DNA from 4 places in the Knoellia sp. AC549 genome. Region 2 is predicted to be linked to each of the others. Evidence: predicted binding sites of a transcription regulator. Region 2 holds the regulator's gene; each other region holds the start of a gene.
What was found. The regulator LexA, encoded in region 2, represses DNA repair genes until DNA is damaged. The targets are predictions, from matches to a motif close to TCGAACANNTGTTCGA.

Region 1 (7,826 bases), 2.3 Mb from region 2:
GACATCCCCGTCGCTGCCGACGAGTCGATCCGCAAGGCCGAGGACCCCATGCGCGTGCGTGACCTCGAGGCGGCCGATCTCATCGTCATCAAGGCCGCGCCGCTCGGAGGAGTGCGACGGGCGTTGGACATCGTCGCTGAGTGCGGCCTGCCCGCAGTCGTCTCGTCAGCCCTCGACACCAGTGTCGGCATGGCCGCGGGCGTGGCGCTCGCGGCCGCGCTGCCGCAGCTCGACCATGCCTGCGGGCTGGGCACGGTGGCCCTGCTCGACGGCGACGTGGCGACCGAGTCGCTGGTCCCGGTGGGTGGCGCACTTCCGGTGCACCGCGTCGCCGCCGACCCAGAGCTGCTGGACCGCTGGGCCGCCGCTGAGGACCGGGTCCAGTGGTGGCGTCGGCGGGTCACCGCATGTTGGGCCCACGACGGGGTAGGGCACCGCCATGCTTGACGTGCGCTGGATGTGGATGTTGCTCGACACCGTCGAAGCCGACGCCGGACGGTCCGAAGCGTTCTGGCAGCGGGTGACTCGCACCGACCTCTCTGACCGCCAGGGCGACAACGACGAGTTCGTGTCCCTGAAGCCCCGGCGAGGAGATGCGTGGGTCGCGTTGCAGAGGGTGGTCGAGGGCGGCGGAGTCCACCTCGACCTCGCCGTCGACCAGCCCCTGACGCAGGCCTCCGCCGACGCTGTCTCCCTCGGCGCAACCGAGGTCTCGCGCACCGACGGCCTCGTCGTCCTGCGCTCGCCGGGAGGCCTCCCGTTCTGCCTCCTGTCCTGGAGCGACTGCGGATCGCCGGACACGCAGGTGCGAGAGGGCGAGCCGGACCTGCTCGACCAGGTCTGCATCGACATCCCCTCCGACGGGTACGCCCGCGAGGTCGACTTCTGGGAGACCCTCACCGGGTGGCCGAAGCGTCCCGGCTCGCTTCGGGAGTTCGTCTCCCTGACGCGACCGGACGGCATACCGGTGCGGTTGCTGCTCCAACGGCTCGAGGAGCCGAGCGGCACGGTGCGGGGCCACGTCGACTTCGCGTGCGTGGACCGCGTCGCGAGTCGAGAGGTGCATCTCGCTGCCGGTGCGAGCGTCGTCTCCGAGCACGAGTTCTGGACCGTCATGCGTGATCCCGTCGGACGGACCTACTGCCTCACCCACCGAACGCCCTAGGGTCGCAGGGTGGCGCTGCTCCTCGACCTCGAACCGTTGCGGAGCAATCCGGACTACCGGCGCCTGTATGCCGGGTTCACCCTCTCGAACGTCGGCTCCCAGCTCGCTGTCGTCGCCATCGGCCTCCAGGTCTACGACCTGACGCGGTCGACTGCGTCGGTGGGCGTCGTCGGCCTGTGCGCCCTCGTCCCCCTGGTCGTCATGGGGCTCTACGGCGGCACGCTCGTCGACCACTTCGACCGGCGCATCGTCGGCCTCGTCGCCCAGTCGGTCGCGTTCCTCGTGAGCATCCTCTGTGCGCTGCAGGCGTGGTTGGGCAACACCCAGGTGTGGGTGCTCTACGCGCTCGTCGCCGCCTGGAACGCTGCCTTCGCCGTGTCCTCACCGGCGAGGACCTCGATCTACCCACGCATCCTTCGGCGTGACCAGCTGCCGGCCGCCAACGCCCTGTCGGTCTTCGCGATGAACGCGTCGATGACCGTCGGGCCGCTGCTCGCGGGCGTCCTCGTCGACTGGGGTGGCTTCCGGACGGCCTACACCGTCGATGCGGTGATCACTACTGCGGCGCTGTGGGGCCTTGCCCGACTGCCCTCTCTCCCACCGGAACCGGCGCGCGACATCGGTGAGGGCGCGGCCAGGTCCCGACCCGGCATACGCTCCGTCCTGGACGGCTTCGCGTTCCTCGCGACCCGGCCCAACGTGCGCATGACCTTCATCGCCGACATCTGCGCCATGGTGCTGGCGCAGCCGCGGGTGCTCTTCCCGGCGGCGGGCGCGGTGATCTTCGGGGGAGGGGCGACCACCGTCGGCGCCCTGTCGGCCGCGGCCGCGGTGGGTGGCATCGGGGCGATGTTCTTCTCCGGACGCCTCGGCTCCGTGATCCACCAGGGTCGAGCGATCCTCATCTCGATCGTCGGCTGGGGCGCCGCCATCGCCGGGCTCGGAGCAGCGATGCTCGCGGCCGGGGACGTCCTCACCCGTGGCCAGGCGCTGTGGGTCGGGCTGGTCGCCATGGCTGTGGCCGGGGCCGCGGACTCGGTGAGCGCCGTCTTCCGGACGACGATCCTGCAGTCCGCCACCCCCGACCATCTGCGCGGTCGGCTCCAGGGTGTGTTCATCGTCGTGGTCGCGGGCGGACCGCGACTCGGGGAGCTGCTCGGCGGCTTCGTCGCAGAGAACGTCGGCGAGGGCCGGACGGCCGTGATGGGCGGGTTCGCCTGTGTCGCAGCCATTGTCGTGCTGGCCAGGGTGCAGTCCGGCTTCCTGCGCTACGACGCCCGCGACCCCACCCCCTGACGTGCCAGGGGACGGGGTCGAGGCCTGCTGGTGGGGACCGGCGGTCCACCAGCGAGGTGGTCGTGCAGCTCAGTCGTCGAGTGCGACCGCGAGGTCGGTGACGCCGGCAACCCGGAGCTTGCCGATGGCCGGTGCGGCGCCGGTGAGCAGGTCGACACGGTGCACGGTGCTGCCGACGACGGCATACGCCTTGACGCTCTTGGTCTTGCCGCGGCGCAGGTCGCTGTAGATGTCGAAGCCGATGTCACCGGAGACGTCCGCGGCGAGCGAGCCCGTCGCCGCGGTCGAGCCCGCGTTGGCCGGGGACTGGATCGCGACCTGGTCGCGCTCGGTGTCGATGACGAAGAGCGTGGTCGCAGTGGCGGTGTCGAGGTCGTTGTTCGTGTACGCCGCGGCCGTGACTCCCGTGGCAGGCACGGTGCCCGTTGCGGGGGCGACTGCCGGTCGGGTCAGGGGTCCGTCGACGATGGCGGCGGCAGCGGTGGCAAAGGGAACGCGCAGGTTCGTGCCGTTCGAGCTGACGATTCGCAGGGCGTTCGCTGCCGGGTTGAAGTCCACGCCATAGGCGCTGCTGCCATCGAGCGTGACTCGGGGGCGGTCCTGGAGAACGGCCTTGCCGCGACGCGGGTCGAGGACATAGATGCCGCCTTGGTTGCCGACGCCGTAGAGCTCCCCGTTCTGCACTCGGTAGTCGATGCCGATGAGGGCGGTGTCCTGGGCGAGGCCGGTGACCTTCTGCGGGCTCGACGCCCGGCTCGGACGGTCGGGGTCGAAGCCCACGAGGGTCGTGCCTCCCCCTGCGAGGCCGACAGCTTTGGCGGAGCCGAATGCGGAGGCAGCGGGAACGGTGCCGAGTCCGACAACGAGCACGGCGCCTGTGACGGTGAGTGCGATGGACGTCTTCTTCATGAGGAATCTCCTGTGTCTGAGGCTGCAAAGGTGGTGGTACGAGCAATCAGGCAAGGTCGGCGCGCATCACCTCCTCATCGCTGGGGTCACGGACGACAACGGCACCCACCTCGGCGCGCAGTGGTGCGGCGTTGAAGCGACAGACCATGAGCACGTCCGGCACCGAGAGGAACGACCCGGCGTCGGTCGCGCCTGTGGGGGTCTCAAGCTGGACGCGGTAGACGTTCCCGGGGGGCAGGTCACGAACGTCGAGCAGGACCTCGGTGCCCCAGGTGTGGTTGATCAGACGGCCCCGAGCCGTGGCTCCCGCGGGAACACCGGTGAGGGCCAAGGCCTCTGTGGGCACGGTTGGCGTCGCCTCGCCTTCGAGTACGCCCCGACCCATACCTCCGCCGATCACGCCCGCGCCGGCGGCTGCGATCCCCACGAGCAGGGTGCGTCGGCCGTGGCGATTGCCCCTGCGAGGTGATCTGCCCGCGGCAGCCTGCTGCTCGGCGCGCAGCTGCTCGGCGGCGAGACGCACGGCGGCCACTCGCTCGCTCGGCGGTTCTCGCCCTTCGTCGTATCCCAAGGCCCGTCCCACCTCCAGCAGGTCGTCGTCGTCGCGCAGGTCCCACATGTCGTTGATCGCGTTGTCCTTCGGGTCGTCTGTCATCGGCTCAACTCCTCGTACTCAGCGCGTAGCCGTTGGAGGGCACGGCTCTGGGCCATCCGGACCGCGCCCGGGCGCTGGCCCGTGAGGGTGGCCACCGCCTGGGCCCCCAGACCTGACACCACACGGAGCTCGAGCAGCTCCTGCTCGGGTGCGGTCAGCCTGGCGAAGGCGCGGCGGACGATGTCGTGCTCGACGAGCATCCCCACGCGGAAGGCGGGGTCAGCCGCGCCCGGGGGAGCACCGTGGTGCCGCAGTCCCTCGGCAGCCGGCTCGGAGAGCGTGGCTGGGTCGGCAGCCGAGGTCCGGGCGTCGACCCGGTAGGTCTCGAGCACCACGTTGCGCGCGATCCCGAAGAGCCAGCCGTCGATGCCGGCGTCACCCGACACGAACCCGTCGATGCGGTGCATGGCGCGCGTGATCGTCTCGCTCACCGCATCCTCGGCCGCGCCGTCGGTGGAGAGCCGTCGTCGCGCGTAGGCGAAGAGGCGCGGGTAGGCGCGGCGATAGATCGCCTCCCACGCATCGGGGTCGGCGGTGCGCGCCCTCTCCACGAGGCGCTCCAGCTCCGTCGGTGATGTGTCCATCACCTGCTCATGACACACGCAGGCAGTTCGTCACAGACGAGTTCAGCGATTGCGTGACGACCCGGAGAAGCTCAGCGTGAACCGGGTGGGGAAGGGCGGGTCAGGCGGGGCGGTGGCTCACAGGCCGAGGGTCGCTGTTGTCGCGACCACAGGTGCCGTCAGCCCTTGACGTCAAGGTCGAGGCCCAGAAGTGCGTTCTCGACGACCTCGGCGAGGGCCGGGTGGATCCAGTACTGACCACGGGCGACCTCACGGGCGCTCTGCCCGAAGGACGCGGCCTGGATGAGGGGCTGGATGAGGGTCGACGCGTTGGGGCCGAGGCAGTGGGCGCTGAGGATCCGACCGGTCGTCGGGTCGGCATAGACCGTGAGGATGCCGGTGGTGTCCTCGAGCGCCCACCCGTATGCCGTGTCACCGAAGGCCTGCGTCTTGGCCACGTAGGGCGTCCCGGCCTCGTCGAGCTCGGCGCCCGTCGGTCCGAACGCCGCGATCTGGGGATGTCCGAAGACGGCGTGCGGCACGAACCGGTGGTCTGCGTCGAGTGGTGTCCCGCCCTCGACACGGCCGGCGTCGACGGCGATGTTGTGGGCGACGATGCGTGCCTCGTGGTTGGCGACGTGCTTGAGCTGCCATGAGTTGGCGACGTCGCCCAGGGCCCATACGCCCTCGGCGGTCGTGCGCTGCTGTGCGTCGACGACGACCACGCCGCGGTCGTCGAGCTCGATGCCGCCGGCCTCGACCTCCAGCCGGGCGCCGTTAGGGGTGCGTCCGACGGCGACGAGCACGGCGTCGACCTCGACGTCGGTGTCACCGTCAAGGCCCTTGAGGCCGAGCGTCCACGTGCCATTTTCGGATCGCGTCGCCGACGAGACCACGGTCTCGAGGCGGACGTCGTGCCGTCCCCGCGCCAGCTCGGTGTAGCGACGAGAGATCTGGGCATCCTCGACCCGCAGCAACGCCGCCGACCGCTGGATCATGGTGACCTCGACGCCGAGCGCATCGAACACGTGCGCGAACTCGCACGCCACGAACCCGCCGCCGACGATCGCCATCCGTCGTGGCAGCTCGTCCATCCGCATGACGGTGTCGCTCGTGTGGACGCCATGGGTCGGGTCGACGCGGTCCAGGCCGTCGATGTCGAGCAGGTCGGCCCGTGACCCCGCAGCGACGACGACCCGGTCGGCGGTGATCTCCTCACCGGTCGACAGCGCCAGGTGACGGTCGCCGACGAACCGAGCGGTCGCGGCATACAGGGTCACGAATCCCTGGCTGCGGCGGTAGCGCTCACCACCGGCGGAGATCTGGTCGATCCGGTCGGTGAAGATGCGGTCACGGATCGCGGGCCAGTCGACCTTGACGTCGCGACTGATCGTCACGCCGAGGCGCTGGGCCTCACGCGACTCGATGACCCGGTCGGCGGGCAGGACGAGCATCTTGGTCGGGATGCAGCCGACGTTGAGACAGGTGCCGCCGAACGTGCCCTCCTCGACGATCGCGATGTCGAGGCCTTCGAGCTCGGGAGTGACGAGTGAGTTGCCCGACCCGGTTCCGATGATGATCAGGTCGTGGTGCGTCGCCATGCCTTCAGCGTATGCCGCCTGCCCAAGGTTTCCTCTGGCTGTCGGTGTCGGTCCGTTCTGGTGGGCTTGGTCCTCCGCCCGTCGGCGCTGTCGATCACACCCGCCGCCAGCTGTCGTAGGGAGCAAATGCATTGTCTTGTATTGGAATTGGCGTGTGGATAATGGCCGGGTGTCACCGGACAGGTGTACGATAAGTGGTATGGAGGGGACGCCAGCAATCGGAGGGCCTGAGGTCAGGTCCGCTTCGTCGTGTCCTTACTCGCGGAGATGGACCCGGAGGGTTTGACGCAGGCGGAGCGGGTCGCAACGGTGTCCGCGTTGGAGGCGTTGAAGGGTGCAGCGGCGGCTGCGCAGGCGCGACTGACGGCGGCTGCGGTGGTGGATCGTGAGGCACTGGGTGAGGACTCCCGCAGTGTGCGCGCGGACCTGGCGTTGGCCCGTCGGTGCTCGCCGACGGTGGCGGACCAGCACGTGGGGGTGGCGAAGGCGCTGGTGGGTGAGATGCCCGAGACGATGGCGGCGTTGACGCGTGGGGAGATCAGCGAGCGGCGGGCGATGATCGTGGTGCGGGAGACGGCCTGCCTGAGTGTGGAGCACCGCGCGGAGGTCGATCGCCGGCTCGCACCCACGATCGGGTCGTTGGGGGACAAGGCGTTGGCCGGGGCGGCCCGGCGTGCCGGTGCCGCGTTGGATGCGGAGAGTCTTGCTGAACGCAACCGCCGCGCTGTCGCGAGTCGTCGTGTCAGTGTCCGCCCGGCCGCCGATGGGATGGCCTGGCTGTCGATCCTGGGTCCGATGAAGGACATCATCGGCGCCCACGTCGCGTTGACCGCCGAAGAGTCCCGCCGCCACCAGATCGACCCCGACCTACCCGGTGCTCAGTGGGACGCCGCCGCTGCCGCAGCTCGTGCGGACGCTCGCGGCAAGGGTGCGTGGCTTGCTGACCGGGCCTTGGAGCTGTTGTCAGGTCGGGCGAAGGGTCAGCCGCAGCCGGTCGAGGTCAACCTCGTCATGACCGACAAGGTCCTCCTCCCAGCAGCGTTCGGTGGCAAGGCACCCGCAGATGATGTCGCCGTGATCCCTGGGTGGGGACCGATCCCCGGACGCGAAGCGCGTGCATACATAGCTGACCTGTTGGACCACACAGGCGCCGAAACGACGAGCGGTATGAGTGGCGCCGGCGCGGATGGCGACACTGCCGCGTTCGTGTGGTTGCGGCGGCTGTTCACGGACCCCACGGGTCGTGACCTCGTGGCCCTCGACTCGAAGCGCCGCCGCTTCCTCGGCGGCCTCCGCCGCTTCCTGGAACTGCGCGACCCCACGTGCCGCGTCCCTTGGTGCGACGCACCCGCGATCGAGGCAGACCACGTCCGGGCGGTCCACGACGGTGGTGACACGACCGGAGCCAACGCTGGCGGGATGTGCAAACGCCACAACCTCGTCAAGGAAGAACCTTGTTGGCACGCCAGAGTCCAGTCGACCGGCCTCGACGGAACGGGTGCGCACGGCATGCGCATCACGACACCCACGGGACGCGTGCACGACTCCACCGCGCCACCGATTTTGGGCGAAGGCTGGACCGAACCGGAACCAGTGCCCGACGACTGGGTGCCGCGTGTCGACTTCGGCTTCCCGAC
Region 2 (7,826 bases):
CGCTCTCGTGTCGGTCGTCGCCGATGCTCCCGCCCAGCTCCTCGGCTGGCTCGGCGCCGTGCCCACCTTGGGGATCGCGCGGACCGCGCGCGTCATGGCTGACGTCCCGGGCGGCACGCTGCCCTGGCCCGACGGTCCACCGGGTGCCCTGCTGCTCGCGGGGCTCACCCTGGCGCTGTTGGTCACCGGGCGATGGCTCGGGCGTGCCGCGGTCGTGCGACCACTGCTCGCCCTCGTCGTCGTCGCCCTCAGCGCGGCGATGACGATCCCGACGCGGGTGGTGACGTGGCCTCCCGACGGCTGGCGCGTTGCCTTCTGCGACGTCGGGCAGGGTGACGCGGCGGTGGTCCGCACCGGCCCCCGGCGTGCGCTCGTGGTCGACACCGGACCCGAGCCGGCCTCTGCCGACGGCTGTCTCGACTCGCTCGGTGTCGAGGTCGTCGACGCTGTCGTCCTCACGCACTTCCACGCCGACCACGTCGAGGGCCTGCCCGGGGTTCTCGGTGGTCGGGAGGTCGGACAGGTCCTCGTCTCACCGGTTGCGGAGCCGGGTCACCAGGTCGGTGAGGTGACCGGCTGGACGCGAGCACGCGGCATACCCGTCTCGGCCGTCGCGGCAGGGGACCGGCTCTCGTTCGGCGAGGCCACCGCAGAGGTGTGGGCGCCCGTGCGCCGCATCGCGGCCGGATCGGTGCCCAACAACGCGAGCATCGTGCTCGCCGTCCACGTCGGTGAGGTCGACGTCCTGTTGCTGGGCGACGTGGAGCGGGAGGCCGCACACGACCTCGTGCTCAGGATGCGGCGAGACCCCGAGATGGCCTCTGCTGCAGGCGAGTTCGACGTCGTCAAGACACCGCACCACGGCAGCGCAAACCTCGACCCCGCCCTCATGGCTGCCGTCAGGGCTCCGGTGGCGGTCATCAGCGTGGGCAAGGACAACGACTACGGACACCCGACAGCTGCCCACCTGAGCATGCTGAGGAGCAACGGGTATGCCGCCTACCGCACCGACCAGCGGGGCCACGTCGCCGTCGTGGAGCGGGGGGACCAGCTCCAGGTCGTCACCGCCAAGTGAGGGTCAGCGAGCAGTGGCCCTCTTGCGGGTCTTGGCCGTCGACGCCTTGGCGCTCTCGACGAGCGCGTCGAGCGTGGCCCTCACCGACGGGACGCGCTGAAGGTCGGGCGTGGTCACGGCGACGATGTGGCGGCGCGAGGCCGGGGTCATCGGGAGGGCCGCGACGTCCTCGTGGTGGACCGTCTTGAGGATGAGGTCGGGGATGACCGCGACACCGAGCCCTTCGGCGATGAGTCCCATCACCGCCACGTAGTCCTCGGTCTCGTAGGCGATGTCGGGGACATAACCCGCCGTGCTCGCGAGCTGGAGCAGGTGGCCTCGGCAGCGGGGACAGCCGGCGATCCACGTCTCGTCCTTGAGGGCGGCCATGTCGACGTGCTTGGCACCGGCGAGGTCGTGGGTGCTTGGCACCGCAAGCAGGACCTCGTCGTCGAGGAGGGGGGTGGTGACGAACGCGTCGAGGTCCTCCTCGCCACGGCCGAGGTCGGTGCCCTCGTAGACGAAGGCCACCGCGAGGTCGCACTCCCCGGCACGCAGCGCGGCCAGCGACTCACGCGGCTCGCCCTCGCTGAAGGTGATGGAGACGCCCGGGTGCTCGGCCTTGACCTTGGCCAGGGCCTTGGGGACGAGGGTCGCCGAGGCGCTGGGGAACGCCATGAGGCGGACGCGGCCAGAGCGCAGCCCGGCGATGGCGGCGACCTCCTCCTCGGCGGCATCGAGGGCCGACAGGACCGGCCCGGCGTGGCGGGCCAGCACGGCACCGGCCTCGGTGAGGCGCACGCTGCGGCCGATGCGCTCGACGAGTGTCGTGCCGGTGCGGGTCTCGAGGCGACGGACCATCTGCGAGATGGCGGGCTGGGAGTATCCGAGTGAGAGCGCCGCCGCGGTGAAGCTGCCTTCGTCGGCGATGGCGCGCATGACCCGGAGGCCGGCTGCATCAATCATGGATCCATCCTATAACAGTCAGTTATCAATCGGCCAGTCCTCTGCACGCCGCGTGATGCGCTGACGGACGAGGGTCGGGCGTATCTGGCGGTGGTGCCGAGCCCTCCTCTCCAGCATGAAGGCCACGATGCGAAGGCGGACAGCCCGCCGCAGCCACCACCCGGACGTCAGCTGTGACGCCCTCGGCCGGTGGCACTGGAGGTGCCAGTGCGGAGCCGGAGCGTACGCGGGCGGGTCGGCCACCGACTGGCGCTGGATGGTCACGGGAGCGCTGGTCCACCAGAGCGCCTGCCCGGGCGAGTGATGCAGCGCGGTGCGTTGGGCGACCTACGATGGTGGGGTGAGTCGAGAGGTGTCCGTGGGTGAGGTCGCATCGCTCCTGCGCGACCGCGGCCCTGCGTTGGTCCTGACCGGCGCCGGCATCTCGACCGAGAGTGGCATCCCCGACTACCGCGGGCCCGACGGGAAGCGGCGGGTGACACCCATGTCGCACCAGGAGTTCTGTGCGACCAGTGATGCGCGACAACGTTATTGGGCCCGCAGCTTCATCGGTTGGCAGCGCTTCTCCGTCGCCGAGCCCAACGCCGGGCACCGAGCCGTCGCCGAGCTCCAGCGCGTCGGCGCGATCGGCACCGTCATCACCCAGAACGTCGACGGCCTCCACCAGGACGCCGGCACGCGCGACGTGATCGAGCTCCACGGAAGCCTTGCCGACGTCGAGTGCCTCACCTGCGGCGAACGCACCGACCGTGACCTCGTGCAGGCCTTCATGGACGACGCCAACCCCGGGTTTGCCTCTCTGGCTCTGGGACTGGTCGGCGACGGCTCACGGGTGAGCAGCCAGATCCGGCCCGACGGCGACATCGTCCTTGCCGACGAGGCCGTGCAGACCTTCGTCCCGCCTCGCTGTCTCCTGTGCGGGGACGACACCCTCAAGCCCGATGTGGTCTTCTTCGGCGGCTCGGTGCCCAAACCACGGGTGGAGCAGTGCTTCGCCCTCACCGAGGCCGCGCCGGTCCTCGTCGTGCTCGGGTCGTCGCTCAAGGTGATGAGTGGATACCGGTTCGTGCGACGCGCCGCGGCACACGGCATACCCGTCGTCGTCGTCACGTTGGGCCCCACGCGTGGAGACGCCGAGACAACGCATCGGATCGATGCGCCGCTCGGCGTCACGTTGACCGCCCTGGCGCGGGAGCTGGCCGCGCGGGTGGGGTGAGCCCAGCCGCTCAGATGCGACGCAGGACCGCCGTGACCTTGCCGAGGATCGTCGCGTGGTCGCCGTCGATGGGATCGAAGGACGGGTTGTGCGGCATGAGCCAGACCTTGCCGTCCTTGCGCTTGAACGTCTTGACCGTCGCCTCGTTGTCGAGCATGGCCGCCACGATGTCGCCGTTGTCGGCATTCGGCTGCTGACGCACCACGACCCAGTCACCGTCACAGATCGCGGCGTCGACCATCGAGTCACCGACGACCTTGAGCAGGAACAGTGAGCCCTCGCCGACGATCTGTTTGGGCAGGGGGAAGACCTCGTCCACCATCTCCTCGGCCATGATCGGCACGCCGGCGGCGATGCGGCCGAGCACGGGCACATAGCTCGCCTCCGGCCGCGTGTCGCCCGATCCCGTCGGGTCGAGGTCGGCGTCGATGTCGTCAGGAGCCGCTCCACCTCGGTAGCCGCGGATATCGCTCGGCGTGTCGGGGGAGATGACCTCGAGCGCGCGGGGCCGGTTGGGGTCGCGGCGCAGGTAGCCCTTCTTCTCGAGGGCGTGCAGCTGGTGCGACACCGAGCTGGGGGAGGTGAGGCCGACGGCCTGGCCGATCTCACGCATGCTCGGCGGGTAGCCACGGCGGTCGACCGAGTTGCGGATGACGTCGAGAACCTTGCGCTGCCGCACCGTCAGGGTGCCGTCGCCCGGGTCACGGTCGGGCAGCTGGTGGACGTCGGCGTCGTCCTGGCGGCGCTTGTCGCTCATGGTTCGTCTCCTCAGAGGGCGTTGTCGGTGGCGCCTGATTGGCTTTCTGACATGAGCACAGACTACGGAGTTCGGGCAGGTGTTTCAAACATCTGTTCGACGCGTGTCTTGAACTCCTCGAACGTCCGTGCTAGAAATCGTACAAGCGTTCGTTCGAACACCGTTTCGAGCGTGACACCGATCCAGGAGGACACCATGAGTGCAGTTGCAGTGCTGGACGGCACGACCATCGGGTATGCCGCACCGCGTCCGGTTCCGCGTCGCTCGACGCAACCGCGCCTCGTGTCGGTCCCCACCGGCGCGTCGGTGCCGGTGTTCGCGGCGCCGGCGCTGAGGGTCACCCGCGCCGGTCGTCTCGCCCTGACGAGCCTCGTTCTCCTGGTCGCTCTCGTGGTCGGACTCGTCGCCCTCACGGGAGGAGCGGCTGCGTCGGCGCCCGACGTGACGGTGACGGTGCAGCAGGGGCAGACCCTCTCCGAGATCGCCGCACAGCACCTCGCCGGGGTGTCGGTCGCGACCGGTGTCGCCGAGCTGCAGGCGGCCAACGACCTTGCCACGGCCCAGGTCCGGGTCGGTCAGACCATCGTCATCCCGCAGGGCTGACGCACACACTCCGAGCCGCTTCGACCCCGGTTCGGTCCTGAGTCCTTGGATGAGCTTCGACCCCTCTCCGACTCAGCATGGAGGGCGCCCCGCCACTCTTCGCGCGGGGCGCCCTTTGCTGTCTCGTCTCGGCCGCGGGTTGGTCGCGTTCCAGCGACAGGCGTGGCGTCGAGGTCGGACGCGAGAGGTCGCTCCGGTGCAATAAGACGGGGCTGTATGCGCTTGGACCTGTCATGACGGACGAGACGGGTGGACGCGTGCAGAAGGTCAGGCAGCTGCGAGTGGTGGTCGAGGCGGAGGACTACGACGCGGCGGTCCGGTTCTATCGGGACGTCCTCGGCATGGACGAGATCGCCGCGTTCTCCTCAGGAGGGGAGGACCGCGTCGCGATCCTCGAGGCGGGCCGGGCGACCTTCGAGATCGCCAGTCCTGCGCACAGGATCGCGATCGACGCCGTCGAGGCGGCGGGGACGCCGAGCCCAAAGATCCGGATCGCGTTCGAGGTGGACGACGCCGAGTCGGCGACCCGCGAGGCGGAGAGTGCTGGAGCAACCGTGGTCGCCGAGCCGGTCCTCACCCCATGGATGTCGCTCAACTCCAGAGTCGACGCTCCGGCGGGCCTGACGATCACCTTCTTCGAGGAGACCGAGGACTCGCACGAACGGGCCGAGCGCGACGGGTTCGGCACCAACGACGCCTGACCCGATCCACTGCTGCTCACGGGGGAGTCGGACGCCTCACCCTCAGGCGAAGACGAGGTTCAGGGGTAGGTCGTGGAAGGCTGCCAGGAACTGCGCGGCTTCGGCGATGCCATCGCGTTCCGCGTGGTCGAGGTCGACCTCGGGGCGGACGGTGACCGTGACGCGCTTGGCCTCGGTCCTGCGCTTGAACGTGCCGAGGTCCTGCCCGGCGACGACGACGATCCCACCGGCAGCCTCGGAGATGAGTCGGGTCCGGTCGGCGTCGGGGTTGCTCCTCGGGAAACCGGTCGTGGGATAGGTCAGTGCCGCCTCGTCGAAGGTCGACAGCAGGTATGCCGTGTGCTTGCGCGACGCGCGGGCCGTCACCGTGGGGTCGTACCAGAGGGTCTCGCCCTGGCACTCGACGGATTCGAGCGGGTGCGTCGACTGAAGCGAGCTGGAGGTCATGATCTCCGCTGTGGCAGAACGGATCTCGGTGAGGGTGAGCCCGCTCCAGCGCTGGAGGTCGCGCTCGGAGGCAGGGCCGTGCCCGGCGTGGAACCGGTGGGTCAGCTCGACGAGCGACCTCGCACGCGACCACGTGTCCGACTCCGCCGACGGGATCGTCTCGTCGACCAAGGCGTAGGTGTGCTCGGTGCCCCGGGGTGGCCCGGAGCAGATGACGGCCCTCACCTCGGCGCAGATCAGCTGGTGCGCCATCGTCTCGCCCGGTCCCGGCAGGCCTGCGGCGGCGAACTCCGGCCCGATCTCCTTGCGCGTCATCGACCGACCTCCGTGAAGGAGCTCGCGCAGGAGGTCGATGCCCCGGTCGATGATCTCGGGCGTGAGTCCCAGCTGGCGGTGTCGGGCCGGCATGGCGGCCTCGACCTTGCCGCCGGTGAGCCCCTGGATCCAGCGAAGGTCCTGTGGCGCGACGTGGTGCCACGTCGGTCGGAGGATGTGCGTGCGCACCCAACCGCCGGCCGACTGCTCGGCCAGCACCGCGGCATACGTCGGCGCGCGTGAGCGCATGGCGAGGGAGTGCGCTGCGAGCGGCGCGTCCTGGCTCTGGACACAGGTGAGCAGGCGGACAGCATCGGCAGCGTGGGGGAGCGGCGCGGACGAGAGTCGTTGGACAGCGAGGCGTCGCCGGATGACCCACTCCCGGGTCACGTGTCGGGGCATGGCCACATCCTGCCGCGCTCAGGCCGGCAGGGTTCGGCGCATCGTGAGGCGCGGCATCTTGCTGGCCGTCGCCCCGGTCGTGCCGACCACCTCGAAGCCACAGCGTTCGAACATCGCTCTGGTCCCGACGAACGCCATCGTGAGGTCCATGCGGCCCTGCGGGTCGACGGGGTGGGCCTCGACGGCGGGAGCTGCGTTGGCCCGTGCGTAGTCGACCGCACCCTCGATGAGGTGCCGGGTCACCCCGCGCTTTCGAAAGCCGCTGCGGACGACGATGCAGACGATGCTCCACACCGGGAGGTCGTCGGTCGGGGGCATGAGCGCGGACCGCTGGAGGCGGGTGATCTCGGCGCGGGGCCCGATGTTGCACCAGCCGACCGGCTCGCCGTCGAGATAGGTGATGACGCCCGGTGGATGCTCACGCTCGCAGAGGGCGCGCATCGCCAGCTCCCGCTGGTCCTCCCCGGTGCCGCCGAGCTCGGTGACCTCGGCCGCGGTGAGCCGATGGGAGAGGCACCAGCAGTGCGTCCTGCGGCGGTTCCTGTTGACGACGGTCACGAAGTCCTCGAACCGGTCGGGCGTGACCGGATGCGTCTCCCACACGGGCTCGGAGGTCATGGGACCCATGATGCCCGCGGCCCACGACAGGAGCCGCTCAGCTCGTGGTCGGGCTGGGAGTGGCGCTCGGCAGCTGGCTGGGGTCGACGAGCACGAGGTCGATCTCCCACTGGCCCTCACAGTCGGCGGCGCGCACGAGCGCCTGCCCCGCGGCATACGTCCCGGAGGTGAAGAACACCTCGGCCTCGAACCCCTCGTTGTCCATGCCGGCGGGTCGGAAGCCAGCCGCGGTGACGGCGTCCTGGATCGAGACGGTGAGCTCCTCGAGCGGCTGGGTCGAGACGGCCCGGGCGTTCACGTGGCCCTGGGTCGAGCTGACCCTCGTGACCTCGCCGACCCCGTCGAAGGACAGGCCCGACGGCAGGAGCGCGATCTCGGAGGCCGGGGCAGCGCTGGGTGTCGGACAGGCCTTCCCCTCACCATCTCCGGACGAGCACCCGACCAGAGCACCGACGACGACGACGCCGACCCCCAAGTGAGCCGCGAGACGGGTCCGGGAGGCGGGCATTGGACAAGTCTATGGACAGTACTCACAGGTAGTCCGTCCAGACCCTCGACCTAGTCAGTTGTGACGACTAGGTTGACCAGATCGTGGTCCGCCGACGGGGCCGACCCGACCCTGCAGGCAGGAATGCAAGTGGCACTCGCACACAAGAAGTGGTGGCCGCTCGTCGCCGTGACAGCTCTGGCCGTACCGGTCGGCGTCTCGGCGGCCTCCGTGGCGGAATCGGAAGACAAGAAGCGACG
Region 3 (7,826 bases), 240 kb from region 2:
CCAGCCCGATGGTCCGGTCGACGTCCTCGAGGCCCATCCCTGCGGTGGGCTCGTCGAGCAGGAGCAGGGTGGGGTCGAGGGCCAGGGCGAGGGCGATCTCGAGGGCCCTCTTCTGCCCGTAGGCGAGCGACCCGGCCCGCTGCCCGCTCCGGTCGGCCAGTCCGACCTCGGAGAGCAGCTCCATCGAGCGCTCCCTGAAGGCTCCGAGCTTCTTGCGCGAGGTCCAGAAGCGGTAGCCCAGACCCGTCGGCGACGCGAGGGCGAGCTCGAGGTGCTCGAGCAGGGTCATCTGGTCGAACAAGCTGGTGATCTGGAACGAGCGGGCGACCCCGAGGTGGGTGATCTTCTCCGGCTGCTGGCCGGCGATGTCCTGGCCACGCAGCAGGATCTGACCTGACGTCGGGGTGAGGAAGCCGGTGAGCAGGTTGAAGAGGGTGGTCTTGCCGGCCCCGTTGGGTCCCACGAGCGCATGGATCGTGCCGTCGGCGACGTCGAGGTTCACGGCGCTCACGGCGGTGAAACCGCGGAAGTCCTTCGTCAGGTCGACGGTCCGCAGGACGGGTGTGGACCCGGCCGACGGGGACGCCGACGGGGACTCCGTCGTCGATGGGCTCGCGCTCACCAGCACCTCCTCGTGCTCCGCGATGCAGGACCTCTGCAGGCGGTGAAGACACACCCTAGGACGGCCGTGCACGGGCCCACATGGCGCCTGGCCCCATGGTCTGGCGGGTCTCATGGTCTGTGAGCCCATGCGTCGGGTGCGAGTGGAGCCTAGGATCGACCCATGCACGACGACGTGGATGTGGGCACCGGGCTGCTCGAGCTGCTCGCCTCGGGGGCATCTGCGGCCGAGCTCGCGGCCCTCGACGTCAACCCTCGCGCCCGCGACCTCGCGATCCGGATCAGCGGTGCCTTCGACGTGCAGCGCCGACGGGAGCAGCAGCTCGCCGCGCTCGTGGAGACAGCCGGCGAACTGGCCTCGATGCGCGACCCGTCGGTCGTCCTCGACGCGATCGTCCGACGCGCCCGCACCCTCATGGGCACCGACGTCGCCTACCTCACGCTCTTCGACCACGACCGTGGCGACACCTACATGCGCGCCACGGCCGGATCGGTCTCGGCCCAGTTCCAGGTCGTGCGCCTGGCCTTCGGGGCCGGCCTCGGTGGGCTCGTCGCGCAGTCGCACAAGCCCTACTGGACCTCCGACTACTTCGCCGACTCACGCTTTCGGCACACCCACTCGATCGACGGTGCCGTCGGAGACGAGGGGCTCGTCGCCATCTGCGGCACGCCGCTCATCGTCAAGGACGAGTTCGTCGGGGTGCTCTTCGCCTCCAACCGGACCCCCCGTCCCTTCACCCACGACGAGGTCGCCCTGCTCGGCTCGCTCGCCGCCCTGGCAGCCGTGACCATCGTCCAGGTCCAGGCGGCCGAGGAGGCGTCGCGGACCCTGGCCGCCCTCTCGAACGCGACCGACCGGGTGAGTCACTACGCCGCCGGGATCGAACGGGCCGCGGCCGCGCACGACCGCTTCGCCGAGATCGTGCTCGAGGGCGGTGGCGTCGACGACCTCACCGAGTCCCTGAGCCAGCTTCTCGGTGGGTGGGCCCTCCTCCTCGACCTCGACGGCGCAGCCCGGAGCATCGCCGGTGATGCTCCGCCGACGGGCGCGGCGTTGCGGCGCCTCGCCGACAGTGTCGCCGGCGGTGTCGAGGGTGGTCGACTGTCGAGGCTCGACGGCTCCTGGGCCATCGGCATCGCCGCAGCCGGTGAACCCTTGGGCGTCCTCGTCGTGGGCGAGGTGTCCTCGATGGACGACTCCGACGAACGGACGGTCGAACGCGCCGCCGTCGTCACCGCCCTCGTGCTCCTCGGTGAGCGCAACCGCGCCGAGACGCGGCAGCAGCAACGGAGCGACCTGGTGGCGGGTCTCGTGGGCGGGCACGGCGACCTCGGGCTCCTGCTCCCCACCGCCCGCTCTCTCGGACTCGACCTGCGCGAGCCCGCCTGCCTGCTCGCCGTCCTCGGCGCCGAGGCAACCGCGCGATCTCTGGTCCTCGCGACCAACGCCGCGCTGGGGGGCGTCGGCCTGGTGGGCGAGGTCGATGGTCACGTCGTCGCGCTGGTCCCGGGCGACGACCCGGGCTCTGCCGCAGCAGATCTGGCGCAGCGACTGTCTCGCAGCAATGTCGTCACCGTGGGGGCGGCGGGGCCGGTGAGCGAGGCAGCCGGCACGCTGAGCCTCGACCTCGCGGCCGCGCACACCGAGGCGGTGCGCACCGCCGAGGCGCTCGAGGCACTGGGGCGTCGTGGGGACGGGGCGGCGGCCACGGACCTGGGCTTCGCGGGTCTCATCGTGGGCACCCAACCGGAGGTGACGGCATACGTGCACTCCATCCTGGGACCGTTGCGCGACTACGACGCCTCGCGCGGCACCGACCTCGTTGGGACCCTCGAGGCCTACTTCCTCGCCGGCGCCAGCCCGCGCCACGCCGCCAGCAGGTTGCACGTCCACACCAACACGGTGGCGCAACGGCTGGAGCGCATCACCCGGCTCGTGGGCGAGGGCTGGCAGGCGCCCGAGCGGGCACTCGAGCTGCAGCTGGCCCTGCGACTGCGGCACCTCGTCGGAGCCACCACACCCTGAGCGGTGTTTCGCGGTCCCGCCGCCACCTGCGAGGCTGAGCGCGTGCTGACCCCCAACGACGTGGCCAAGTGCGAGCAGTGGTTCGACGCCAACGGTCTCCCATACTTCGTCGAGGCCGGCCACGAGTCCATCCGCCGCGCCTTCGGCCCTCGTGTGGTCGCGCTCTGGGCCGGCATCGCGCTCGCCGTGGGGGTGGGTGCCGCAGCCCTGGCACTGGTGGCCGGTGCCTCCCGGCCGGATGCTGCGCTCGTCGCTGTCGTCACGGCGGCCATGGTCGCCGCACTGCGTTGCGCCAAGGTGCTCCGGGTCCCGCTCATCGGGCGGTGGGCGCTCGCTCATGCGTGGGCGGGACGGTCGCTGCTCATCCCCTTGGCGACGCGGGCGCTGCCGTTCCTGCTGCTGTTCATCACCTTCCTCTTCATCAACACCGAGGTGTGGCAGGTCGCGTCGTCGCTCAGTCGCCAGCTCCTCTGGGCGAGCGTCGCCGTCTTCGTCGTCCTGGCTGTGTCCTTCCTCGCCCCTTCGTTCGACACGGAGATCAGTCGGTTGGGTGCAGAGGTTCAGGGTGAGCGACTGGTGGCGTCGTGCGTCGGCACCCCAGTGGCATCGGCGGCGCGGGAGATCCTCGACGAGCCGCAGCTCGCCGCCCAGGTCGCCGGCATCCGGCTGCGCGGGCTCGAGCGCCGCAACCTGCTGCTCATGCTCTTCATCACCCAAGCCATCCAGGTCGTCAGCCTGGCCTTCATCGTCTTCTGCTTCTTCGTCGTGTTCGGCTCCATCGCCATCCAGCCGGAGGTCATCGAGTCGTGGGTCGGTCACCCGCCGACCTACGAGACAGGCGGACTGCACCTCGTGAGCAACGAGCTGTTCTCGGTCGCAGTCTTCCTCTCCGGGTTCGCGGGGCTCTACTTCACCGTGCAGGCGGTCATCGACCAGAACTACCGCCGTGAGTTCTTCTCGCGGATCGAGGACGACCTCCAGCGCGCGATCGGCGTCCGCAAGGTCTACGTGGCGCTGCGAGCCCACCTGGCCGACCGCCCCTGACAGCTCAGGCGGCCAGCTCGAAGCGACGAGTCGGGAAGGCGAAGTCGACACGCAACACCCAGTCGTCGGGCTCCGGTTCGGGTTCGGGCCAGCCTTCCCCGAGGATCGGTGGCGCGGTGGAGTCGTGCACGCGTCCCGTGGGTGTCGTGATGCGTATGCCGTGTGCTCCCGTTCCGTCGAGACCGGTCGACTCGACTCTCACGTGCCACCCAGGTTCTTCCTTCACCAAGTTGTGGCGTTTGCAGAGCCCAGCACCATTGGCCCCTGCTGTCGGGCCGTTGGCTTGGATCGCGTGCACATGATCTGCCTCGACCGCGGGAGCGTCACACCAAGGGACGCGGCAGGTCGGATCGCGCAGCTCCAGGAAGCGGCGGAGGCCGGCGAGGAAGCGCCGGCGCTTCGAGTCGAGCGCCACGAGGTCGCGACCGGAGGGGTCGGTGAACAGCCGACGCAGCCACAGTGTGGTCGCGCAGTTCTTGCCGCCATCGCCGGCGCCGCGTGCGATGGCGGCTGCGTCGGCATGATCGAGCAGTTCGGCGATGTGCGCGCGAGCCTCGGCTCCGGGGATCGAGCCCCAGCCGGGGATGACTGCCACGTCGTCGTCGGGTGCCCGGCCACCGAAGGCGGCCGGTAGCAGGACCTTGTCGGTCATGACGAGGTTGACCTCGACCGGCTGCGGCTGACCCTTCGCCCGACCTGACAACAGCTCCAAGGCCCGGTCAGCAAGCCACGCACCCTTGCCGCGAGCGTCCGCACGAGCTGCGGCAGCGGCAGCCTCCCACTGAACACCGGGTAGGTCGGGGTCGATGACGTGACGGTGGGACTCCTCGGCGGTCAACGCGACGTGCGCGCCGATGATCTCTTTCATCGGACCCAGGATCGACAGCCAGGCCATCCCATCGGCGGCCGGGCGGACACTGACACGACGACTCGCGACAGCGCGGCGGTTGCGCTCAGCAAGACTCTCCGCATCCAACGCGGCACCGGCACGCCGGGCCGCCCCGGCCAACGCCTTGTCCCCCAACGACCCGATCGTCGGAGCCAGCCGCTTGTCGACCTCCGCGCGGTGCTCCACACTCAGGCAGGCCGTCTCCCGCACCACGATCATCGCCCGCCGCTCACTGATTTCCCCACGCGTCAACGCCGCCATCGTCTCGGGCATCTCACCCACCAGCGCCTTCGCGACACCCACGTGCTGGTCCGCCAACGTGGGCGAACAGCGCCGCGCCAGAGCCAAGTCCGCGCGCACACTGCGCGAGTCCTCACCCAACGCCTCACGATCCACCACCGCAGCCGCCGTCAGTCGCGCCTGCGCAGCAGCAGCCGCACCCTTCAACGCCTCCAACGCGGACACTGTTGCGACCCGCTCCGCCTGCGTCAAACCCTCCGGGTCCATCTCCGCGAGAGAGGACACGACGAAGCGGACCTGAACCTCAGGCCCTCCGATTGCTGGTGTCCCCTCCATACCACTTATCGTACACCTGTTCGGTGACAGTCCACGGGTTATCCACACCAATTCACCTGCGGCACAGCGCATCTGGCCCAAGACACGGCAAGGAGCCCTTCAGGTTTAGGCAACCCGAAGCGCACTCAGGTCGTCGAACCAGCCGACAGTCGATGATGTCGGCCAGGCAGCGACCGGTGCCGAGGCCAGCACGATCGATGAGTAGTTGGTGTCGGGGACAGATGTCGTCTCGGCCAGCCGGCAGCCCGAGCAAACCGCGCCGTCAGCGCGTCGTCGACCGAAGTCGTGGAACGACCTCATCAAGTGGCCGACGAGGACCGGCAGCCTGCCGATGGCAGACGCGACCGCGCTGGGCGTCAACGGGTCTGGTGGATCCACGAGGGCGGGGTCACAATGGCACATGGCCCCGCAGCGCACGCCCCGCACCGGGATGGTCCTCCCCGACCTCCGTGGTGATGGCCGCTCGCTTCGCGCGACCTGGCACCAGGAGCAGCAGGTCGTCGTCCTGTCGCTGTGGCGCAACAACGTCTGCGTCAGCACCTTCCGGCTCGCAGCCGACGACGTGCCCGACCTGATCACCCTGCTCCGCCACGGGCTCGACGAGGCGTACGACACCGCCCGTGAACGGGTGGAGCGCCTCGAACGGCCCTCCCAAGCGGGCTGACGGCCGCGTCGGAACCCCCGTCAGCCGTGCGCAGCGAGACGCGGCCTCAGCACAACGCGGCGAGAAGCCTCGTCGAGATGGCGTCCGGCGTGAGGCCGACCCGGTCGAGGACCTGTCCGCGCGAACCATGGTCGAGGAACTCGCGCGGCAGCCCGAACAGGTCGATGGGAGCGTCGATCCCGTTGTCGCGCAAGGACTTCATGACGTGTGAACCCACGCCGCCGGCAACCGAGTTGTCCTCGACGACCGCGATGCGACCAGCCGAACGCCCCAGCTCACCCAGCGCCGGGTTGACCGGCAGGGCCCACACGGGGTCGACCACGCGCACGCGCAGCCCCTCGGCGGAGAGCTTGTCGGCGACGGTGAGGGCGGTGGCGACCATGGACCCGACGCCGACCAGGAGCAGGTCGACCGGCTCATCGGTGTCCGCGGGCTCGACGAGCACGTCGACACCATCGACGGTGCGCACGGCCTCGATCGGGTCGGACACCGAACCCTTGGGGAAGCGGATGACCGAGGGTGCGTCGTCGATGTCGACGGCCGCGCGCAGGGCGATCGGGATCTGGTGGCCGTCCCGGGGTGCGGCGAGGTGCAGACCGGGGACGATGCCGGCGATCGACATGTCCCACATGCCGTGGTGCGAGGCCCCGTCGGGACCGGTGATGCCGGAGCGGTCGAGCACGAACGTCACGCCGGCCCGGTGCAGCGCGCAGTCCATGAGCAGCTGGTCGAAGGCGCGGTTCAGGAAGGTCGCATAGATCGCGACGACCGGATGCCGGCCGGCATACGCAAGTCCGGCAGCCATCGTCGTCGCGTGCTGCTCGGCGATGCCGACGTCGAAGGTGCGGTCCGGGAAGCGCTTCGAGAACGCGTCGAGCCCGACCGGGATCATCATGGCCGCGGTGATCGCGACGATGTCCTCCCGCTCCTCGCCGAGCTCGACGAGGGCGTCGCTGAACTCGTCGGTCCAGCTGCGTCCCGAGATCTCGAGCGGCAGGCCGGTCTCGGGGTTGATCACCCCGACGGCGTGGAACTGGTCGCTCTCGTCGTTGACCGCGTGCTCGTATCCCTTGCCCTTCTGGGTGATGACGTGCACGAGCACCGGCCCACCGAAGGCACGAGCCCGACGCAGCGCCTGCTCGAGCGCCGCCTCGTCGTGGCCGTCGACGGGCCCGACGTACTTCAGGCCCAGGTCCTCGAAGAGACCCTGCGGCGCGACGATGTCCTTGATGCCCTTCTTGACGCCGTGGAGCGTCTCGTACATCGCTCCTCCGACGACGGGAGTGCGGTGCAGGGCGGACTTGCCCCAGTCGAGGAACCGCTCGTAGCCGCGGGTCGTGCGCAGCGTCGCGAGGTGGTCGGCGAGCCCGCCGCGGGTCGGCGCGTAGGAACGCTCGTTGTCGTTGACGACGATGACGAGCGGGAGGTCGGACTCGGCGGCGATGTTGTTGATGGCCTCCCAGGCCATGCCGCCGGTGAGCGCGCCGTCACCGATGACGGCGACGGTGTGCCGGTTGCTCTCACCCGCGAGGACACGCCCGGCCGCGATTCCGTGTGCCCACGACAGCGAGCTCGACGCGTGGGAAGCTCGACGACGTCGTGCTCGGACTCGGCGCGGCTGGGGTAGCCCGACAGCCCTCCCTGCTTGCGCAGCGTGGTGAAGTCATGGCGACCGGTGAGGAGCTTGTGAACATAGGACTGGTGACCGGTGTCGAAGACGACGGTGTCGCGGGGGCTGTCGAAGACGCGGTGGATGGCGATCGTCAGCTCGACGACGCCGAGGTTGGGTCCGAGGTGTCCGCCGGTGCGGGAGACCTCGTCGACGAGGAAGGCACGGATCTCCTCCGCCAGCGTCGCAAGCTTCCGAACGGCTCAGGGCCTCGAGGTCATCAGGCCCCTGGATGCGCTCCAACACGCTCACGCGCTCTCCCTCTCGGTGCGGTAGTCCATCCGCAAGAGTCTAGGTGCTCTCCTGCGCGCCGCCGCTCCCCCTTGGAGCAGCTGCC
Region 4 (7,826 bases), 310 kb from region 2:
CCTCGCGGTCGTGGCCGGGCCGGACGCCGGTCGTCGTGTCCCGCTGAGCCCGGACGGGGTGGTCGTCGGGCGGTCCGCGGGCCTGGGCCTCAACCTCGCGGACGACCGGCTCAGTCGCCGACATGCGCGGATCAGCCTGTCGGACAACGGTTTTCGGGTCACCGACCTGTCCTCCACCAACGGCACCCGGTGCGGGGCCTCGCGCCTTGCCGACGGGGGCTCCGCCGACATCGACGGGTCCGAGCTCATCGCCATCGGCAACTCGTTGCTGCGTCTCGTGCGCGCCGGAGGCACCACGGCGTCGATGCTTCCACGGGGCGACGGGCGCGTCGTCGTCAACCGCTCGCCCCGGACCCGCCCACCAGAGCTGGCGACGACGATCACGGCCCCTGCGGCGCCGATCCCGCCGCGTCGAGGGCGCATCCCCTGGGTCGCGGCCGTGCTGCCCGTCCCCTTCGCCGGGATGCTCGCCGTCTTCTTCGGCCCACAGATGCTGGCGTTCGCCCTGCTGTCACCGCTCATGCTCGTCGGCAACGTCGTGGGCGACCGGTGGGGAGGCCGGCGGGACCACGCACGCGAGGTTGCCACCCACGAGGCCGAGCTGGCCGAGCGCCGCAGTGAGTTCGACGCCCTCCGGCGGCTCGAGCGCGAGCAGCGGTGGCGTGACCTGCCGGACCCGTCCACGGTGCTCGACATCGCGGTCGGTCCTCGCACCCGCCTCTGGGAACGACGACGTGGAGCGCCCGACTTCGGCCGGGTCCGGCTCGGTGTCGGCGAGCTCCCGACGAGGACCGGCTGGGCCACGGACAGCAACAGCCCCGTGGAGCATCCGGCACTGGCGGACCTTCCGGTCGAGGTCGACCTCGACGAGGTGGGCGGACTCGGCATCGCCGGGCCGCCCGCCGAGGTCGAGGCGATGATCCGCCACGTCCTGGGTCAGGTGGCAGCCCTGCACTCACCTCGAGACCTGCGGATCCTCGTGTGCTCCGAGGGCGGCACTGGCGGTGACGGTTCGCTCTCGTGGGCACGTTGGCTCCCGCACACCACGGCATACGGAGATCTGTCCACCTGCCTGGAGACGCTGCGAGAGCTCGTCAGTCGCCGAGAGGACGACCAACAGGGCGGGCGGCAAGCGCCGCGGGTGCTGCTCGCCCTTCCCCGGTGCGAGAGCGATCTCGCCCTGGGCGAGCTGGTCGACCTCCTCGAGCGCGGTCGCGAGCTCGGCGTGTGGTGCCTCGTGGGAGCGCGCACCGCCGGAGCCCTGCCGTCGTCGTCGCGCGCGGTCGTCGGCGTCGGTGCCAGCGGTGGCGCCGGCGCCGGGGGGCTCGGGGCGAGACTGGACGTCGACGGGGCCGAGCCGGTGGCCGCCTTCACCCCGGACCTCGTCGGATGGTGGTGGGGTGAGCGTCTCGGGCGCGGCCTAGCCGCACTGGTGGACGCCACGGGCGAAGGCGATGTTCTGCCCGGCTCGGTAGACCTTCTCGACGTGCTCCCGTGGCTCGACGGCGCTCCGACCCTCACTGCCACGGCACTGGACGGGCACTGGGCCATGGGCGACGGACGGCCGCGGGCCCGGTTGGGGCGGCTCGCGGGGAGCGAGTGGACGATCGACCTTGCCGCCGACGGCCCCCACCTGCTCGTCGGGGGGACGACCGGCTCGGGCAAGTCCGAGCTGCTCCGCACGCTGGTCACGTCCCTGGCGCTGGAGTGCTCACCCGAGGACATGACGTTCGTGCTCGTCGACTACAAGGGCGGATCCGCCTTCGGCGAGTGCGCCGACCTGCCGCACACGGTGGGTCTCGTGACCAACCTCGACGACGGCCTCGCGCACCGCGCGCTCGTCAGCCTCGGCGCCGAGATCACCCGTCGCGAGGCGTTGCTCGCGGCCTCGGGTGCGCGCGACTTCGACGACCACCGACGCCGGGCCGGGGGCCTCCCGCGGCTCGTCATCGTCATCGACGAGTTCCGGCTGCTCGCGGACGAGCTGCCCGACTTCGTCGACGGAGTGGTGTCGCTCGCCGCCGTCGGACGATCGCTGGGCGTCCACCTCGTCCTCGCCACGCAGCGCCCTGCAGGCGCCATCACGGCGGACATCCAGGCCAACGTCAACCTGCGGATCGCCATGCGCATGCGCGATGTCGCCGACTCCACCGATGTCGTCGGCGCCCCGGACGCTGCCCACCTCAGTCCTCACCTGCCGGGGCGAGGCTTCGCCCGCGGCGGTGACGGCGAGCTCCTCGAGTTCCAGGCAGCCCGCGTCGGCAACGGCACGGCCACGCCGACGACGCGGGTGAGCGTGCTCGACGCATCGGGTCTGCCGACCGGGCGGGACGTCACGTCGGTGGACGCTGCGGTCGACGCGTCGGCAGGTCGGGACCTGTCGGCGAGCTCGCCTGCCGAAGCGGACAGCCCCGGCCTGGCGACTCTCGCCGCGACGGCACGGCGGGCCGCCGCGCAGGCCGGGTCTGGTCGGCCGCACCGCCCGTGGCTGCCGCCACTGCCCGAGGTCCTTGGCAACGTGGGCATGGGGGTGCACTCGGTCGGGTTGCTGGACTCGCCAGCGCACCAACGTCAGGACGAGTTCGAGCACTCGGGCGGGCACGGCCACTGGCTCGTCGTCGGTGGGCCACGGTCGGGACGGACGGCGACCCTGCGGACGCTCCTCGCCTCGCACGTCGCACAGACCGGCAGCCCCACCCACGCCTATGTCATCGACACCAGCGGGGAGCTGGCCGACCTCGAGGCCCTTCCGCACGTCGGCGCCGTCGTTCGTGCCGACGACATCTCGCGCGTGCGGCGGCTCGTGGACAAGCTCCGTTCGCTGACGGATCGACCATCGACCCAGCACGGGGACGTGCCCACCATCCTGTTGCTCGTCGACGGCTGGGAACGGCTGGACTCCGACGAGACGCTCGCCATCGGTGGGCTGCGTGACGACCTGCAGGACCTCCTGCGCGCTGGTGGCAGTGCCCTGAGGGCGGTCGTCACCGGGGACCGGTCCGTCCTGTCGAGCCGGCTGAGCGCTGTGGTCTCGGAGACCTTCCTCCTGCCGTTCGCAGATCCATCCGAGGCGGCGTATGCCGGCCTCTCACGCCGGGACCTCCCGTCCAGTCGGGCGCCGGGTCGGGGGCTGCGGCTGCGTGATCGGGCCGAGGTGCAGTTCGCGCTGCGAGATCCTCTGGCGGAGGCGGCCCCTCGTGACGATCGCGCCGCGCCACCCTTCTCGCTGCCGCAGCTACCCGAGATCGTCGATCACGCCCTCCTGCTGGCCGGGCTGCCGGCTGGCTCCCCGGGCGACGAGAGCGGCACCACCGGCGGCGGGGCCGGGGGCAGTGGCAGGTCGAACTCCGACCGCGGCCGATCGTCGGCGCTGCCCGTGGGGCTGTCTGCCGAGACCGGCGGGGTGGCCACCCTGGACCCGGACGTCCACGGTCGGAGGATCCTGGTGGCAGGGCATGCACGGTCGGGTCGCTCCACCACGCTCGCAGCGATCGGCCGCTCTGCCGTCGCCTCGGGTCGGCCGGTCGCCGTCGTCGAGGGGCGCGGGGGCCAGGTCGGCCGCAGAGTCGCTGCCCACGTCACTGTCGACCCTTGGGACGACCGAGCCCTGGTCGAGGCGAAGCGTCGCCACCCGGACCTGGTCGTCCTCATCGACGACGCCGAACGTCTCGACGGGAGCCCCGTCGAGCCCGTGCTCAGCGAGATTCTCGCGCTCGTGGATCGCGACGGTGGCCTCGTCGTCGGCGCGACGACCCCCACAGCGGTCGCGACGGCGTTCCGTGGGATCGTCCATGCGGTTGCTCGGGAGCAGTCCGGCATCCTCCTCTGTCCACGCACGCCCAGCGACGGTGAGGCGTTCGCGATCCGGGCGCCGAGGGGGCTCACGTCGACACCGGGGCGAGCCCTCCTGATCAGTGGACGGCAGCACGAGGAGATCCAGGTGGCCCAGCCGCTACCCTCGGACCGCGTGCCTGCGTGAGGCGCCATGTCGGAACGGATTCGTCGCGCAGGTCGTTGCGCGAGGTGGAAGCCAGAGACGCCGCAGAGCGTGGACGCAGAAGTCCATTCCCCCGGAATCGCTGCAGAATTGGGACCCAGGGTCTAAACTAGAGGTTCGGACGTCTGTGTGTGTCTACGCCCGACTGGTTTGCAAGGACGCAACCCCCGGTTGGCCCTTGCTCACCCCTGCAAGCGGCCAGCACCACCTGAACTCCACGGACAAGGAGCACCACCCATGGATTGGCGCGACCGCGCTGCCTGCCTCGATGAGGATCCCGAGCTGTTCTTCCCCATTGGGAACACCGGCCCGGCGATCATGCAGATCGAGGAGGCCAAGGCTGTCTGCCGCCGTTGTGAAGTCGTTGACACCTGCCTCAAGTGGGCGTTGGAGTCCGGACAGGACGCTGGCGTCTGGGGCGGACTCTCCGAGGACGAACGGCGCGCACTCAAGCGCCGCAATGCCCGCGCACGCCGCGCAGGCTGACTCACAGCACGACACTCGACGGCCTCGCCATTGCGGCGAGGCCGTTCTTGTCTCTCCAGCATCGCCGACCACGTGCTGCTCAGGTGGTGGTGGTGCTGCGTGCTTCGTCGAGCATGCTGGCGAGGGCGTCGTCGAACTCGGCGTCGTGCAGCGCCTGTGAAAGCTCGCGGGTCCGCTCCTCCGCCATCCACTGGTCCACCCAGTGGGCGATGAGGTGTGCGGGCGGTTCGTGGGTCCAGGGGTCGGGTGGTCCGGTGTCGAGGCCGGTCCGTCCGACCGCGCCCGGCGCGTCCGGGCGGTTCTTCTTCGTGCGGGCGCGCCGGATCGCGGTCAGGCGTGCGGGCAGGTCCCGGTCGTAGGAGCCGGGCGTCAGCTCCCACGTCACCGACCGGCCGTGTTCGTCGGGTGGGTGCACCGTTGCGGTGAGGCGTTGGTCGTGAACCTGGGTGTGGTGCCGCTGACACAACAGCGCCGCGTTGGCCAGGTCCGAGGGGCCGCCGTCGACCCAATGGACCAGGTGGTGCGCCTTGGCCCACCCGGCCGGGACGTCACACCCCGGATAGGTGCACCCACCATCCCGAAGCCACAACGCGCGACGCTGAGCCCGGGTGAAGAGCCGCACCGCCCGGCCGAGGTCGAGGACCTCACCGTCGGCACCCAACACGACGGGGAGGACGTCGGCGTCGCAGGCGAGCTGCCGCACGACCGCCGGGGACAGCATCGTGGCCTGCGCCCGGGACACCATCACCCGCCCACACCCCGACCCAGCACCCGTACCCGTCATCGAGCCCGCAGAGGCGGTAGCAGTGCCGGCGTCGGCGTCGGTGTTGGTGTCGTCGCTGTCAGGGTCGTCGCTGCCCTCGCAGCCTTGGGTTCCGAGCCTGTCGAGCAGGTCCTGCAACGTCATCCTCACGTGCAACGTCGTCGACGCCGCACCAGGAGTGGTGTTCGCGGCGTCCTCGCCCGCGACCCGGCCGCAGACCGCGGCCAACGCTTCCGCGCGGCGTTGCTCGGCCGGACGGGTGTCCCGCTCTCCGGTGACGTCGTTGGGCGCGGGCTGGGACAGCGGCCCGATCGCCGCCTCCAACGTCGCCGCCTGTGCTGGGGTCAACCCCAACCGGTACTCCGTGATCTCCGCGTCGTTGACCCGTGGTGAGGTCAGGTACGCCGCCTTCCGCAACCTGACCTGCGCATCATCGAGCTCGCCCTCGACCCCGAACATCGCCAACAGGTGCGGCCGCAACCGCCGAGCCTCCGCGCACCCCCACCGCACCCCATGGTCCAGGACCGCGCCCGCCACCGTCGGCACCGCACCCGGGCGCAGGTGGTCGGACAGCTTGGCCATCTCCTTCAACGCCGTCAACGCCAACCCCGCACCCACCTCACCGGTGACCACCCGAGCCCACACCACCCCCTCAGCCCGCTCCGGGTCCGCGTACGCCCCCGCCCCCGGACCGGCCGTGGACCAGAGCCCGCCCGGGACCGAGCACGCCACGTCCTGCGCGAGCTGCGCCACCTGCCCCGCGCCCCCCTGCTGCAACGACGGTGCGTGCTCGCGCACCCAGGAGTGCACCGACCCCACCCCACGCCGGGCCGAGGTGAACTCCCCCCGGTGCGCCGCCTCCGCGACCACCCGCACCTGACCCGCCCCCGCCCGAGCCTTCACGTCATCCAACAACCCCATGAACTCCGCCAGCTCGGGACCGGTCAACCGAGCCAGCACCTCCCCCAACGGACCCGCCCCCGCAGCATCCGAAGCCAGCACCTCGCGAGCACCCTCCAACACCGCACGCAGCCGCGCGATGTCGTCCCCGGGTGCCTCGTTCATACCCACCATTATCCTCGAACAAGTGTTCGTATGTCAAGTTTCGAGGCCACAAGGATGGGGTGAATTCGCCACTGGCACAGTCGATTCGCGGGGACGCGCTTAGCGTCGGCCGACCCGAAACCCTCGGCTGGCGCGACGCTACTCAGGACCTGTGACAAGCGTCGGATGGTCGTCAAGGTGAGCCGGGCGGGCGGACGGAGTCACATAGGGCGATGCGCGCGTTTGCGACGAAGGAGCAACTGAGCGCGCGTCGCCCTATGTGACGGAGGGTCGCCCTCTGTGACAGAGGTTCGCCATGGGTGACGGAGGTTCGCCATGGGTGACGGAGGTGAGCAGGATGACGAGCGCGAGCGGACGGCATACGCCGGGGTTGGTGCCCTAGTGACGGGTGAGCGGGCGCAACCGGGCCGTGAACTCGACCCGCGTGCCCTGAGGAGACACCGACTCCCAGCGGATCTTGCCCTGCAGGTCCTGGACCAGCGACGTGACGATGCGCGTCCCGAGTCCGGCCAGCACCGGACGGAAGCCGGCCGGCAAGCCGGTGCCGTCGTCCGTGATCGTGACGGTGAGGCCCTCGACCCCGGGCTCCACCTCGGCCCGGTCCACCTCGATCGAGATCGAGCCACCGCGTGATGCCAGCCCGTGCTCCACGGCGTTCTGGACCAGCTCCGAGACGATCATCGCCAGTGAGGTCGCATCCTCGGCGCGCATCCTCCCGAAGGAGCCACGCACGGTCGAGTCCACCCGATGTTCGGTCACCGCGATGTCGACGACCGCCCGCAGGCCCCGCACCGCGATCTCGTCGAAGTCGACCGTCTCGTCGATTCCCTGGCTGAGCGTCTCGTGGACGAGGGCGATGGTCCCGACCCGCCGCACGGCCTCGTCGAGGGCGTTGCGCGCGCCCTGGTCGGGGACCCGTCGGGACTGCAGCCGCAGCAGCGCCGCCACGGTCTGGAGGTTGTTCTTGACCCGGTGGTGGATCTCGCGGATCGTCGCGTCCTTGGTGATGAGCTCCTGCTCCCGCCGACGCAGCTCCGAGACGTCGCGCAGGAGCAGCATCGCGCCGTCACGGCTGCCGCCCGCCGTCAGTGGAATCGCGCGCAGCGTGACACTGGCCGACTGGGTCGAGACCTCCGTCCACCAGGGGGCGCGGCCGGTGATGACGACGGCCAGGGACTCGTCGACCCCCGAGCCGGAGGCCTGCAGCAGCTCCGTGACCACCGTGGCCAGGACCTCGCCGATCACGTCACCGCGGTGACCGAGCCTATGGATGGCACTGATGGCGTTGGGGCTGGCATAGAGCACGGACCCGTCGACGTCGAGGTGGACCACGCCGTCCCCCACGCGCGGCGCCCCACGACGGGCACCGGTGGGCGCCGCGGTGCTCGGGAACTCCCCTGTCGCGATCATCCGCGTCAAGGCGTCCGCGAGCAGCCGATAGGTCAGCTCCAGCCTGCTGGGGGTGCGTCCCGACACGACGTTGGTGTGCCGGGTGATGACCGCGAGCGACCGCCC

Region 1: ACZZ98_RS04455 (HNH endonuclease signature motif containing protein) is a predicted target of LexA. The motif match lies at 6,365-6,380, and genes of this name have one in related genera.
Region 3: ACZZ98_RS16755 (HNH endonuclease signature motif containing protein) is a predicted target of LexA. The motif match lies at 5,165-5,180, and genes of this name have one in related genera.
Region 4: ACZZ98_RS14075 (HNH endonuclease signature motif containing protein) is a predicted target of LexA. The motif match lies at 6,326-6,341, and genes of this name have one in related genera.

What each region holds. Positions count from the first base shown of each region.
Region 1 is NZ_OZ409890.1:919,563-927,388, reverse strand. Features, by position in the region: gene ACZZ98_RS04490 (o-succinylbenzoate synthase) at 1-447, shown strand, start outside; gene ACZZ98_RS04485 (VOC family protein) at 440-1,165, shown strand; gene ACZZ98_RS04480 (MFS transporter) at 1,175-2,461, shown strand; gene ACZZ98_RS04475 (DUF4394 domain-containing protein) at 2,531-3,370, opposite strand; gene ACZZ98_RS04470 (hypothetical protein) at 3,417-4,025, opposite strand; gene ACZZ98_RS04465 (RNA polymerase sigma factor) at 4,022-4,609, opposite strand; gene ACZZ98_RS04460 (mycothione reductase) at 4,768-6,189, opposite strand; gene ACZZ98_RS04455 (HNH endonuclease signature motif containing protein) at 6,439-7,826, shown strand, end outside.
Region 2 is NZ_OZ409890.1:3,201,692-3,209,517, forward strand. Features, by position in the region: gene ACZZ98_RS15600 (ComEC/Rec2 family competence protein) at 1-1,075, shown strand, start outside; gene ACZZ98_RS15605 (LysR family transcriptional regulator) at 1,079-2,020, opposite strand; gene ACZZ98_RS15610 (Sir2 family NAD-dependent protein deacetylase) at 2,361-3,236, shown strand; gene lexA (transcriptional repressor LexA) at 3,247-3,993, opposite strand; gene ACZZ98_RS15620 (LysM peptidoglycan-binding domain-containing protein) at 4,189-4,596, shown strand; gene ACZZ98_RS15625 (VOC family protein) at 4,830-5,297, shown strand; gene ACZZ98_RS15630 (winged helix DNA-binding domain-containing protein) at 5,340-6,461, opposite strand; gene ACZZ98_RS15635 (GNAT family N-acetyltransferase) at 6,480-7,079, opposite strand; gene ACZZ98_RS15640 (hypothetical protein) at 7,117-7,587, opposite strand; gene ACZZ98_RS15645 (WD40/YVTN/BNR-like repeat-containing protein) at 7,717-7,826, shown strand, end outside.
Region 3 is NZ_OZ409890.1:3,442,857-3,450,682, reverse strand. Features, by position in the region: gene ACZZ98_RS16770 (ABC transporter ATP-binding protein) at 1-622, opposite strand, end outside; gene ACZZ98_RS16765 (helix-turn-helix domain-containing protein) at 785-2,647, shown strand; gene ACZZ98_RS16760 (hypothetical protein) at 2,690-3,691, shown strand; gene ACZZ98_RS16755 (HNH endonuclease signature motif containing protein) at 3,696-5,045, opposite strand; gene ACZZ98_RS16750 (hypothetical protein) at 5,557-5,820, shown strand; partial or broken gene dxs (1-deoxy-D-xylulose-5-phosphate synthase) at 5,867-7,741, opposite strand.
Region 4 is NZ_OZ409890.1:2,889,046-2,896,871, reverse strand. Features, by position in the region: gene ACZZ98_RS14085 (FtsK/SpoIIIE domain-containing protein) at 1-3,979, shown strand, start outside; gene ACZZ98_RS14080 (WhiB family transcriptional regulator) at 4,235-4,483, shown strand; gene ACZZ98_RS14075 (HNH endonuclease signature motif containing protein) at 4,563-6,311, opposite strand; gene ACZZ98_RS14070 (sensor histidine kinase) at 6,690-7,826, opposite strand, start outside.